DNA from 3 places in the Dyadobacter sp. HNCC25DJ187 genome. Region 2 is predicted to be linked to each of the others. Evidence: riboswitches for the same ligand, from Rfam matches in the RefSeq annotation. Region 2 holds a riboswitch; each other region holds the start of a gene.
What was found. Region 2 has a riboswitch for cobalamin ahead of AC1XUE_RS16565 (ABC transporter substrate-binding protein). Riboswitches for the same ligand answer to the same signal wherever they lie in the genome.
Positions count from the first base shown of each region.

Region 1: linked by a shared signal. The riboswitch ahead of metE (5-methyltetrahydropteroyltriglutamate--homocysteine S-methyltransferase) and the one ahead of AC1XUE_RS16565 (ABC transporter substrate-binding protein) in region 2 are both predicted to bind cobalamin.
Region 3: linked by a shared signal. The riboswitch ahead of AC1XUE_RS22380 (TonB-dependent receptor plug domain-containing protein) and the one ahead of AC1XUE_RS16565 (ABC transporter substrate-binding protein) in region 2 are both predicted to bind cobalamin.

Region 1 is NZ_JBXHAT010000001.1:1,289,578-1,293,849, forward strand. Features, by position in the region: gene AC1XUE_RS05285 (TonB-dependent siderophore receptor) at 1-60, shown strand, start outside; gene AC1XUE_RS05290 (PepSY-associated TM helix domain-containing protein) at 147-1,262, shown strand; cobalamin riboswitch at 1,555-1,742, shown strand; gene metE (5-methyltetrahydropteroyltriglutamate--homocysteine S-methyltransferase) at 1,881-4,175, shown strand.
Region 2 is NZ_JBXHAT010000002.1:1,332,350-1,336,621, reverse strand. Features, by position in the region: gene cbiB (adenosylcobinamide-phosphate synthase CbiB) at 1-520, shown strand, start outside; gene AC1XUE_RS16575 (Rpn family recombination-promoting nuclease/putative transposase) at 489-1,376, opposite strand; gene AC1XUE_RS16570 (AAA family ATPase) at 1,433-1,978, shown strand; cobalamin riboswitch at 1,977-2,237, shown strand; gene AC1XUE_RS16565 (ABC transporter substrate-binding protein) at 2,267-3,463, shown strand; gene AC1XUE_RS16560 (cob(I)yrinic acid a,c-diamide adenosyltransferase) at 3,522-4,106, shown strand; gene AC1XUE_RS16555 (bifunctional adenosylcobinamide kinase/adenosylcobinamide-phosphate guanylyltransferase) at 4,103-4,272, shown strand, end outside.
Region 3 is NZ_JBXHAT010000003.1:252,671-256,942, reverse strand. Features, by position in the region: gene AC1XUE_RS22385 (YncE family protein) at 1-157, opposite strand, end outside; gene AC1XUE_RS22380 (TonB-dependent receptor plug domain-containing protein) at 235-2,160, opposite strand; cobalamin riboswitch at 2,223-2,487, opposite strand; gene AC1XUE_RS22375 (DMT family transporter) at 2,998-3,924, shown strand; gene AC1XUE_RS22370 (thioredoxin family protein) at 4,027-4,272, shown strand, end outside.

The sequences.
Region 1 (4,272 bases), on a different contig from region 2:
ACAGCAGGACTCGGAGATCCTTTCAATATACGTATCGGGTTGAGTTATCAACTATGGTGAATCAGAAAGAAGGGCATTGATTGCCCTTCTTTCTGATATTAAATTTTGAGCAATGAACCTAACAAACAATATCACGTGACCGAAATATGGCTAAAGTGTCAATTAAAAGAAGTCTGTTTACGTTACACAGCTGGTTTGGTCTGGTGACAGGTGTGTTTCTGATATTGCTGGGACTCAGCGGATCCATACTTGTTTTTCGTACCGAGCTGGATTCATTCCTGAATAAAGACCTGCTTCATGTTATTCCTTCTCAGAACGAGAAGAGAGATAAGGCGCTATCACTGTGTTACGACACGATTACCAAACGCTATCAGGATCTGGACGGAATTGCCTGGCTCAACCCCGATGCAAAACCTGATGAAGCTTATAATTTCAGAATCTATTTTAACGATACCCGGTTATTCACCTACGATCTGGCGCTGATCTCGTTTGATCCCTACACCGGTAAAATTCTCCGCGAAGGCCCCGCAAGCCATTTTACACCCAGCTTTATAGAATGGCTATTACAGTTTCATTTCAGCTTTCAACTGGGTGTTCCGGGCGCGGCCCTTACCGCTATCTTCGGAATTACGATGCTGATTTCACTGCTCACCGGCGCTGTTGTTTACAATAAGATGATCTGGAAGGTGCTTACTTTTCGTATCCGAATTAACAGAAAAAACTGGCGAACGATCTGCTCGGATCTTCACCGTATTGTGGGCGTGTGGTCTATGCTGATCAACATGATCATTTTCTTCACGGGATTCTGGCTGAACATGTTTGCATTTAAAGGCAAGACATGGCAAAATGAATTGATTTCAACCAAACCAAATACCCTGATGTCAGTATCTGCCGATGACATGTACAAAAGGGCGTTGGCTGCTTTACCGGGATTGGAACCTACCTACGTGTATCTGCCTACCCAGCCTCAACGCAAGTTTGAAGTGAGAGGATATGCGGATGGCCAATGGCAAATTTGGGGTAGCGGCAATTCTGTCCGCTTAGACCAGCATAGCGGTGAAATACTGCAGATCAACCGTTTGATTGAAAAACCATTACCAGATCGACTTGAGGCAGCAGTATTTCCCCTGCATGTCGGCAACTTTGGTGGTGTAGTTGTAAAAATTCTATATGTAATCGTCGGAATCACACCCGGAATGCTTTCTATCACGGGATTTCTCCTTTGGTGGCGGCGTGTACGCAAAGGAAAACGCTCCCGATAGTACGATGCGGTAAACGATCTCCCGACTGTTCCGCAATCTGGTTTATTCCTTAACAATCGGGTGTATCGTAGACATAATATCTTCAACCTTAAAAGATCTCTTACGCTCTGACGACACAGATTAATTATCTATTTCTTACTGAAAAAACAATCCGAAAAGATCAAAAATCTAGACATTCAAATTATTAATAGATTTTATATCCTTTAAAATTATACTTATTCAGAAATAAAATCTTTATATATAGATTTGTAAGGATTTTTAGTCTAATCGATAGACTAATTCATTGTTCTTTTACATAACACTGGAATGGGTTTCTGATGAAAGTCGGAATGAAAAGGGAATCGTGTAAGAATCACGAGCTGTCGCGCAACTGTATTTAACATCTCCACTGTCGTTCAAAGTATGTCCACTGATTTTCGGATTGGGAAGGACGAACGCCAGGTTATAAGCCAGGATACCTGCCTGTTACCAGATAGACAATGTTTGCGCGAATAACAATATGATTCTGAAGAGTTTATTACTTCTATGACCATTCATCTCTATTATTACTTATTTAGCGAAACATTGCCTGGTTGTGCAAAACATTTTTAACTATTTTTTTATCAAACAGTCAAGAAAATGTTAACACAAAATTTGGGCTACCCGCGGATTGGTGGACAAAGACAACTCAAAAAAGCTTCTGAACAATTCTGGGCAGGAAAAATTGAAGTTACCGAACTTCAAAAAGTAGGTCAACAGATCAGGGAAGAAAACTGGAAAACGCAACTGGATGCCGGTATTGATCTCATCCCTTGTAATGATTTCAGCTTTTATGATCAAACATTGGATACAAGCATTTTGCTTGGAGTGATACCTGAGCGTTATGAAGCAGTTCTCGCGGAAACAAAAAATGAGCTGGATGTATATTTCGCTATGGCCCGTGGTTACCAAAAAAACGGTCTTGATATTACAGCCATGGAAATGACCAAATGGCTTGATACCAATTACCACTATATTGTTCCGGAATTCAAAGCAAACCAGCAGTTCCGCGTTTCAGATGGAAATATCTTCCACGAATACAACAAAGCAAAACAGGTTGTTGGAAAAAAAGCGAAGCCAGTTCTGTTGGGACCTGTGAGCTACCTACTGCTCGGAAAAGAAAAGGAAGCTGGTTTTGAAAGAGTTGACCTCATTAAAAATCTGGTACCTGTTTATATTGAAATTATCAACCGTCTTGCCGGACTTGGCGCAGAATGGATTCAGCTGGATGAGCCAACCCTTGCACTCGATCTTTCTGAAAAAGAAAAAGAAGCGTTTGAATCTGCTTACCGTAGTATTGCTGCTCAGGTGAACGGCGTTAAAATACTGGTAGCAACCTACTTTGATGCATTGCTGGACAACACGTCATTGGCTGTCAATCTGCCGGTGCAGGCTCTGCATATTGACCTGGTTCGTGCAGCAGACCAGTTGGATGAAGTCCTAACATGCATTCCGGATCAACTTATTTTATCCTTAGGTGTGGTCGACGGGCGTAATGTTTGGAAAAACGATTACGAAAAGTCAATCGGCCAAATCAATAAGGTAATTGAAAAACTGGGTTCTGATCGGGTGATGATTGGGCCGTCATGTTCCTTGCTTCACAGTCCTATTAATCTTGATCTGGAAACAGCACTTGATCCTGAGATTAAAAATTGGATGGCATTTGCGAAACAGAAACTAGACGAGGTAAACGATCTCAAGCAAATAATTGATGGAAATAGTGCCATACTGGAAATTAACAAAGCCTCTATTGCCAGCAGACGGTCTTCCCAGAAAGTTCATAAGCAAGTAGTGAAAGACCGACTAGCAGCGATTACCACCACAGATTTTGAACGTACAAGTACTTTTCCGGTTCGTCAGCAAATACAGCGGGAACGCTTCAATTTGCCTGCATTCCCGACGACAACCATCGGATCTTTTCCTCAGACGGATGACATACGTCAACTGCGCTCCAAGTTCAAAAAGAGCGAGCTAACTGTGGAAGAATATGAAAAAGCAATCAAACAAGCTACCATTGATGCAATCCGCTGGCAGGAAGAAATTGATCTCGATGTACTGGTACATGGGGAGTTCGAGCGTAACGACATGGTTGAATACTTTGGAGAGCAACTTGAAGGATTCCTGTTTACCCAAAATGGTTGGGTGCAAAGCTACGGCAGTCGTTGCGTGAAGCCACCAGTTATTTATGGAGATATAAGCCGTCCTTCCGACATGACCGTTCGGTGGAGTACGTTCGCAGCAGCACAAACCAACAGACCTATGAAAGGAATGTTGACAGGCCCGGTGACAATTCTGCAATGGTCGTTTGTCCGCGACGACCAGCCCCGCGAAGTGACTACTAACCAGATCGCATTTGCAATTCGCGATGAAGTACAGGCATTGGAAAAAGCGGGTATTGGTATTATTCAGATAGACGAAGCGGCGATCCGCGAAGGCTTGCCACTACGTAAATCCCAACGTCCACATTACCTGAATTGGGCAGTAAATGCTTTCAAAATCACAGCCAGTGGTGTACAGGACAAAACTCAGATTCATACACACATGTGCTACAGCGAATTCAATGATATCATTGAGCACATTGCAGCTATGGACGCGGATGTGATCACAATAGAAACTTCCCGCTCTCAAATGGAATTACTGGAAGCATTTGCTCATTTCGATTATCCGAACGAGATTGGGCCTGGCGTTTACGATATTCACTCACCACGCATACCATCTACGGAAGAAATGACTTCACTTCTGGAAAAAGCCGCAAATTTATTGCCGGCTCAGAACTTATGGGTAAATCCCGACTGCGGTTTGAAAACCAGAAAATGGCCGGAAACGAAAGCTGCTCTTGAAAATATGGTAACTGCAGCAAAGCAGGCGCGGGAATTGATAACAATCATTGCATAACACGATATAAGGCAGGGCAAATATGACTGCTCTGCCTTATTTAAAAGACGATTTGTATCGGTACAGGAATCCGGGAAAAAGTATTTTTAAAGAGTAT
Region 2 (4,272 bases):
GATGTCCGAAAATCTCAGTGATGGAGTGGTGGCTCCCTTATTTTTTTATGCGATAGGAGGGGTTCCGGGTATGATGGCTTACAAGATGATTAATACACTGGATTCCATGATCGGATACCGTAGCGAGAGATATGAGCAATTCGGGAAGTTTGCAGCCAGACTTGACGATGTTGCTAATTTTATTCCGGCACGACTTACTGCAATTCTCATGATTGCTGTAACCCAGAGTAAACGAGGACTGCGATTTATGTTGAAATATGGAAGTAATCACAAGAGTCCGAACTCAGGTTATCCTGAAGCAACATTGGCAGGAATACTAAATTGTCGCTTTGGTGGTCCGAATGTTTATCACGGAAAGTTTGTTGAAAAGCCTTTTATAGGAGAGACGGACAGAGAGATACAGTCAGGTGAAATAGGTAGAGTGGCTGGCATTAATCATAAGGTTTGCTTATTAACCGTCCTGTTGATCATCGCACTTTTCCTGCTTTCTAATTATTCGTTTCCGACTTTATCTTATTGACGAAGTCTACAGATTTCCCTACAAGACTCGCTATTTTCTCAATCGTGAAATTTGTTTCGTTGAGTAAGGTCTTGATAAATTTGATAGCGCTTTCCTGCTCACCCTCTTTCTTAGCCCTGTCCAGCAAAAATTCTTCAATTCCCATGGTCTTTCTTTTTTCAGTGATGAAATCTAATTCTTCTTCAAATTTAACTTCCGTTTCCTTGTTTTCAAAACGAATGTAGTATTTGAGAAAGTTTAGTAATTGTCTGATTTTGGTTTTACTTATCTCTTTGGCTAACAGTCTTTTGGTGAGTTCGATTTTTAGCGGGAAGATCTGGTTATCATTTAGTTTTTTAGCATGAATAGCGGTATGAACCACCAGAATCACTATGGCAAAAGGATTATTGCTGGCCATCAATTCTTCCGGATTCTGATTCAGAACCTTATATGAATTGAACTCGTACAGCACTTTTGTCCCTAGAAACGAGCTTTCATAACGGTCAGGATGGTACTTTTTGTTCGCATCCGTCAATATTGCAAAAGCAGTGATTGGCTTTTGATACTTATCCAAAATACGGTAGTAGTATGTGAACATCCTTTCTGCAAAATACTCGTCCGCATAGCCTTGGACTTCTACGTGAACCAGAATCCATTGTTCAGTTCCTTCTCGGGTGTAAACCTTCACTAATTTATCTTCAAAACGCAGTGCATAAATATCTTCCTCCGGTGGGAAAAGCTGCTCCAGCTCTTTGTCGAGGTATTCAAATCCTTTGTCAAGATCAAATAGTTGACCTGAATCCGGGTAGAAAAATGTCAGAAAGTCATCAAATACGTCTTCCAGAATCGCTTTCCATAAATTGTCATCCCGTTTCATTTTGAGCCGGTTTAGAATTAGGTTTGCAGCTTGGACGTGAGGAATCGTAAAATGTAATGAACAGTATTATTATCACCGGTGGCCCGGGATCTGGTAAATCCACATTGATTGATCAACTTTCTTTAACAGGACATCTCTGCGTACCCGAGGTTTCACGGGTTCTTATTCAGGAACAAGTGGCAAATGGTGGATCTTGTCTGCCCTGGATTAACCTGAAGTGTTTTGCGGATCTGGTTTTGAAAAGAATGGTTTTTGATTACAATTGCAATTTGCAAGTTGGTGCTGCTTCATTTTTTGACCGTGGCATTCCTGATATTATCGCGTATCTGGAGGTGGGAGGTATTCCTGTGGGTAAGAACTTCTATCAGGCATCTGAAAATTATCGCTACCACGATATTGTATTTGTTGGCCCTCCGTGGAAGGAAATATATGTCAATGATGAGGAGCGCTGGCAGACTTTCGAAGAATCAACAATCCTGCACAATGCAATAGTTTCGATATATCAGAAACTTGGATATAATACGATAGCACTTCCAAAGACAAGTGTCTCTTCACGTTGCGATTTTATTCTGTCGTACCTGAAATCCCTGCCTAATTCTTAGTAATTTTGTTTTCAAGAGGTTTACACTTCGGTGTAATGAAAAGGGAATCCCGGTGCAAGTCCGGAACAGTCTCCGCTGCTGTAAGTTCGAAAAAGAGATTGTGGTAATAGAAGCCACTGGAAGAAAATTAAGAGTGAAGAATTAAGAATGAGTTTCGGTAGTTAAATTTTTAACTCATCATTCATAACTCCTCATTACCTTCCGGGAAGGCGCCGCAATCTGAACAAGTCAGAAGACCTGCCTTAAAACATAATCCTATGGCTTTCGGAAGAAAAGCCCGAGACAAATATGCTCAAATCTTATTTTGCCGCTGGCAGACAGATTGTTACGTTCTGTCAGTTTATTTCTTTTATCTGGCTTTTTGCTGCTTGCAGTTCCTCTTCTTCGCTTTATGATAAAACGGAAGAAGCGTTTTCCAGGGATCTCTTTCCTGAGAAACTAAAAATTAAGCACGCCAGGGGATTTACGGTTACTTACCGAAATCACTATAAGATTGTAAAGATCATGAGTCCGTTCGAAAACAGAACGGATACAATTTCTTACGTACTGGTACAGCGTGGCACACCGCATCCCAAAGGTTTTGCTGAAAGTCAGGTGATAGAAATCCCTGTTCGGAGTCTGGTTGCTATGTCTTCACTACATATAGGACTTTTGGGTTTTCTCAATGCTGAATCGGTATTGACAGGAATGGGTAATGTGAAATACGTTTCCAATATTAAAGTGATGGACCGTATAAAGGCTGGTAAGGTAGCTGAAGTGGGTAAAGATCAGGGATTGAATGAAGAGTTACTGATTAGTATGCGTCCGGATCTGATCATGGCTGTGGGAAGTCCTGTATCAAAAATAAACCGTTATCAGTCATTACGGCAGGCTGGAATACCTGTTTTGATCAACTCCGAATGGGTGGAAACAACACCGCTTGCCAGGGCGGAATGGGTGAAATTGCTGGCTGCATTAATGAACAGGGAAGCGGACGTGAATAAGAAGTTTTCCAATGTAGAGAAAGAGTATTCTAGACTGGCTGCATTGACCCGAAAAGTGAAGAACAGGCCGGGTATCATCACAGGTATGCATTCCCGTGACGCCTGGTTTGTCCCAAACGGGAACAGCTATGTGGCCCGCTTTCTTGAAGATGCCGGTGCCAATTATCATTGGGTAAAAACAAGTGCGACAGGAAGTTTACCTCTTGCCTTTGAAGCTGTATACCCTGTAGCGCTTAAGGCTGATTTCTGGTTGAATGTGAGTATTACCAATATTGATTCGAAGGCCGATATGTTGGCGAAAGATGCTCGTTACGGAGATTTTCAGGCTTTTAAAACGGGTAGGATTTTCAATTATAACAAACGGTTCAATTCCCAGGGAGCCAATGATTACTGGGAATCCGGTGCTGTAAATCCGCATCTGGTATTGGCCGATCTGATCAGCATCATCCATCCCGAGGTGCTTCCAAAACATGAACTTTTTTATTACAAGCAGCTCAAATAAGAAATAATATTTCAATTCCGGTTAATAGCTAATTATTGACAAGCATAAGCTTAAAAAGATGAAAATATATACAAAAAAAGGAGACAAAGGAACTACAGGTTTATTTGGTGGAAGCAGGGTTGATAAAGATGATGTTCGTATAGAATGCATCGGAACCTTGGATGAGGCCAATTCTACGATTGGATTGCTACGAGTAAAACTAGGGAGTGAGCATTCATGGCAGTCCAATCTGCATAAAATTCAAAAGGATTTGATGGATATGATGTCGCATCTCGCCCGGCCTTCTGACGCCAAAAAGGAGAATAAGAATCCGATGCCGGTAGACGGAGCACAGTTTTGTGAAGAATGGATTGATGCGTTGGAGGCTGCAATGACGTCTCCATCCGATTATTTTCTCCTACCCGGAGGCAACGAAGTTTCTGCGCTGTGTCACGTTGCGCGTACACAGATGCGCAGGGGGGAACGTAGATTAGTTTCTTTGATCAAAACCGATGAAGTTCACGAAGTGATTCCCGCTTACATCAATCGTTTATCTGATTTGTTTTTTACACTTGCCAGAGCAGAAATGGATAAGGCAGGGGTTGCGGAAGAAAAGTGGCAGCTGTTTTTATACAAACGTTTCAAAGCATCTGAGGAGAAATGATCATTTACGTGACAGGCGGAGCCAGAAGTGGGAAAAGTCGTTTTGCTCAGGAGAAAGCTTTGCAACTGACGGATAAGCCTGTGTATGTAGCCACTGCTAAGATTTGGGACGAAGACTTTGCGCACAGAGTGGCAAAGCACAAGCAGGAACGTGGGCCTGAATGGAC
Region 3 (4,272 bases), on a different contig from region 2:
ATGATAAGCTTCCATTGTTATCCGACCAGTTTCCTAATGTCGTTACAAAAACGCCATCCACATAATCGCCTTTTGGTGCGGGATCGCTTTGGTTACAGGACCAGACTAAAAAAGACAGTGAAGCGGCTAAAATGCCCTTAGTAAGTTGTTTTTTCATATTCATGTTCAAATTTACTGATTCATCCGGTTTTCACCGGTGTTCTGATGGTGATTTATAATGTTGATGTTTCTCATTCAGCTTCCTGCTGACTTCACAGCAGAAGATCTGTAACTCAAAAGTAAATTAACAGCAAAACTTCTTCCCGGCATGGCGTTGCTTCTTACATTCAGGTAGAAGGTATTACTGATGTTATTCACCTGCCCTTGCACCCGAAGTTGCATATTGCCGAAATTACAATTGGTTTCTGCCAAAATATTAGCCAGTATATAACTATCCAGATATAACGAATTATCGGTGCGCGTAAATCTCCTGCTCACAGCCAGCAACTGGCCGGAAAGGCGGAAATTCCGGTACGCTCCGAATAAATTGACATTACCTGAATGCTTGGGCGTGTACGTTAGCTGCTTGCCTACAATATCTACTGCGTAGGCGTCGTATACCTTTTCCTGAGAACTGCGGGTGTAGGTGTAATTCACCTTTGCGCCTGTTTTGATTCTGCCTAAAGCAGCGTTCCAGCCTGCCTGTAACTCTATTCCTCTCGCCAGCACTTCATGCAGATTCTCTACTCTGAAACTATTACCGGGATTCCAGTAACTCCAGTTTTTGATACGATTATGATAGGCTGTTGCTGAAAAATTAAACAATTGATGACCAGCTACATATTGCTGCTCTAAACCAACCTCTTTGTTAAAACCACTTTCAGGTTTGATATCAGGATTGCCCAACGCTTTCCAATAACGTTCGTTGAGTGTAGGAACGCGGTAGCTTCGGGCGAGCGATCCTTTTACCCTCAGTGTGTATCTACTCGTCCGTATCAGCGGATATTCGGCTCCCAAAGAAGGTGTAAACGGTGGCTGGAAACCTGTCACAAACGCCTGTCGAAGATTCGCAGATACCAAAAGACCTGATGCCGTTTCCCAGCGTGTAAGTATAAAGAGATCACCCCGGTTCTCTGTAATTTCAGGGCGTTCGTATCCGGCAACCCTCGTCCGAAAATGGGTAAATTCGCCTCCGCTCTTCATCTGTATAGTCCCTGCATTTCCCACATTCCAATAAAAATCCTTCTCGATTCTGCTTCCCAGCTTGTCCGTGACGGCATGATCCAGATTAGAATAATCACCCGTAGCATAGTCGATGATATCCCGCACCCAGGAAGTCCGCACCGAAAAATCATTCCATTGGTATTTCAGCATGGTCCGGTATGCCGCTGTTTGGGTGAGTTCTCTCCCGGCCTCATTTTGAGGGTTGATCGTCAGGGCATTGTCGGTAAGCCACACATGGGCAGATAATTCGTGGTTATTGTTTGAACGAAGGAAAATGTCCTGTACAAGACCTTTCTGAAAAGTACGGGTCGGCAGCAGCGGCACACCCTGGCGTAAAGGCTCAGGGAAACTGTTTTTCATACTACCATAATAGATAGCTGTTTTTCCTGAAACAGTCCAGTTGCCCATCGCTGTACCATATTTGGCAAATACCTGCGTCTGACTATTTCGAAAACTCTCCTGCTGCCTGCCTATTGACACGCTGAAACCCTGTGCAGGAGCTGCACTATTCAGTAAAATACTTCCACCTACTGCGTCTGTCCCGACTATACTCGCAGCGGAACCATACTGAACAGCAAGCTGGTCAAAACCGGCAACGGGAATGGTGGAAAAATCGGACTGCCCTAAAGTTGGAGAATTGATATTGAGGCCATTCCACAATAGCGCGGTATGATTGGCAGAGGTTCCGCGAAAGGAAACAGTAGTGAGCGCACCCGGACCGTAGTTTTTAAAAGCAAGAGCTGTATTGTAAGCCAGTATATCAGCCAGATTCTGAAATCTGAACTGCATAAGCGTAACCGAATCAATTTTCTGCAATTTCAATCCGCTCATAAAGCGCTCCGGAGCCGTTCCCCTTACTATAGCAGGAGCAAGGACAATAGAATCCTTTTGAGCAAAAGACTGGTACGAAAGAGCACAGCCAATTACACACAGCAGACAAACATAAAAACCAACCATTTTAAACACCTTTAAACCAGATAGAAATACCATAATCCGGCTCTTCCTCCGAAAGCCGTTGTATCACAAGATGTGTTCAGGCAGGTCTCCTGGCTCAGTCCGATGATCTGTTGCCTTCCCGGAGCATTGTCAAAAGAAAAAAACCGAACGAGATAATAATTCTATCATTCGCTCATTCTTTCATTCATTGTCTCCAGTGGCTACGAAGATGCAGATTCATCTTTGATGGACTGTACAGTTGCGGGGACAGCTTTCGCATTAAACGAAATTCCCTTTTAAGCTTCTTTCTCATTTAGAGAGCATAGCACCAAAACAATACAAAAGTAGTGAATATTGAGGAGCTTACACGAAACTAAGATTTATCTTGTAATAGTGATTACACAGAGAGCCACAGAGAAAATCTGATTAGCAAGTGAGAAAGATCCGATTGGAAGTATAAACTCTGTGCATCTATTTTCATCTCTATGTACGTCTGTGTAACGTAATACTTACCTCGTAGTAGTGATTGCATTTTGTCGTCTGAGCAGTACCCCTGAGTACATTAGATAGAAATTCCCTGTTACATAAAATCGCGTAGCGATGTAATGTTGGTAGAAATCTGAGCGGTTGCGGTAATTACATCTAAATCCCGTCAGGGATGTAATATCAAATACCAGGGAACTATTTCTCTACCGATGTTGCATACCTGACGGCACTTTAAGGAAATCTGCACCCCAACCTTGCTACCAATATTACATGCCTCACGGCATTTTAAAAAGGTAAACTCTGCGATTCTCTTTTTGTCTCCGTACACCTCTGTGTAACCTAATCTCTATCTTTGTAAAAATCTTATTTCCCTTGACTGCCACAGCCGACAACCGCTTTACTTTCCCAGAATCTCAGAAAGGCATTATCCTGATGCTTGGAGCGGCATTTTTCTTTTCGCTTACTTCAGCTATATCCAAGCATATCGGAAAAGAATTCCATATAGTACAGCTTGTATTTTTCAGGAACATTGTCGGGGTTATATTCATTTTATCAAGTATCCGTAATCGGCCATTAGAACAAAAAGGAGGTGGTAAACTCGGACTATTGATTTTTCGCGGTATTGTAGGTACGCTTTCGCTATACCTGCTGTTTTACGCCATCCAGACGCTGGGCCTTGGACGTGCATCCACCTATCAATATACTTATCCTATTTTCCTCGCCCTGCTATCCTGGCTGCTCATAGGAGAAACGCTGAACAAAAGAGAATGGGCGGCTATTTTCATTGGTTTTAGTGGTATACTGCTTGTCTTCAGGCCTGATCTTTCGCTGCTGTGGCGGGACAATGTGCTCGGACTTGGTAATGCAGTATTGACTGCGATCTCGTATGTCTCGATCCGCCAACTTGGCTGGGTGTATGATTCCCGCGCTATTATTTTATCTTTTATGCTGAGTGGCATACTGATGCCGATTATCTCCATGCTGGTTGGAACCTATTTTCCAATGGACGGGCTGGATTTCCTGATCGGTACATTCAAATGGCCTGAAACCGCCGGCCAATGGCTCGCTTTTCTTGCATTGGGATTGACGGCTTTGATAGGACAGAAAATGCTTACACAATCGTTCAGCTACGATAAGGCCGGACGGGTTGCCGCCATTGGCTATTCCAATATCCTTTTCTCTGTGCTGATCGGTTTTTTCATGGGAGAAGCTTTCCCATCCATTTCTTCGCTGGCTGGTATGGGGCTTATTATTGCAGGAGGGATTATGGTATCACTGGCTAAAACCAAGCAGGTATGAGCCTGTCCGAGCTAAAAACCAGGTTCATGGATGAATCCCAGGCCATCAGCCAATTAATTCAATAAAATCTGCGTTATCCACCTATACGTACAAGTTATCAACATGAAAAAGCAGTTTTCCATCTATCCGCTCATTATTCTGGTAATTGCAGTCCTAACGGGCTTCCGTTCTGATGTAGCAGAAAAACCGGCAGACGCCATTCAATGGCTGACGATCGAACAGGCTTATACCAAAATGAAGTCGGAGCCACGCAAGATTCTGATTGATGTGTATACTGACTGGTGTGGTTGGTGCAAGGTAATGGACAAGGAAACTTTTAAAAACAAAGCGGTTGTCGACTATATCAAT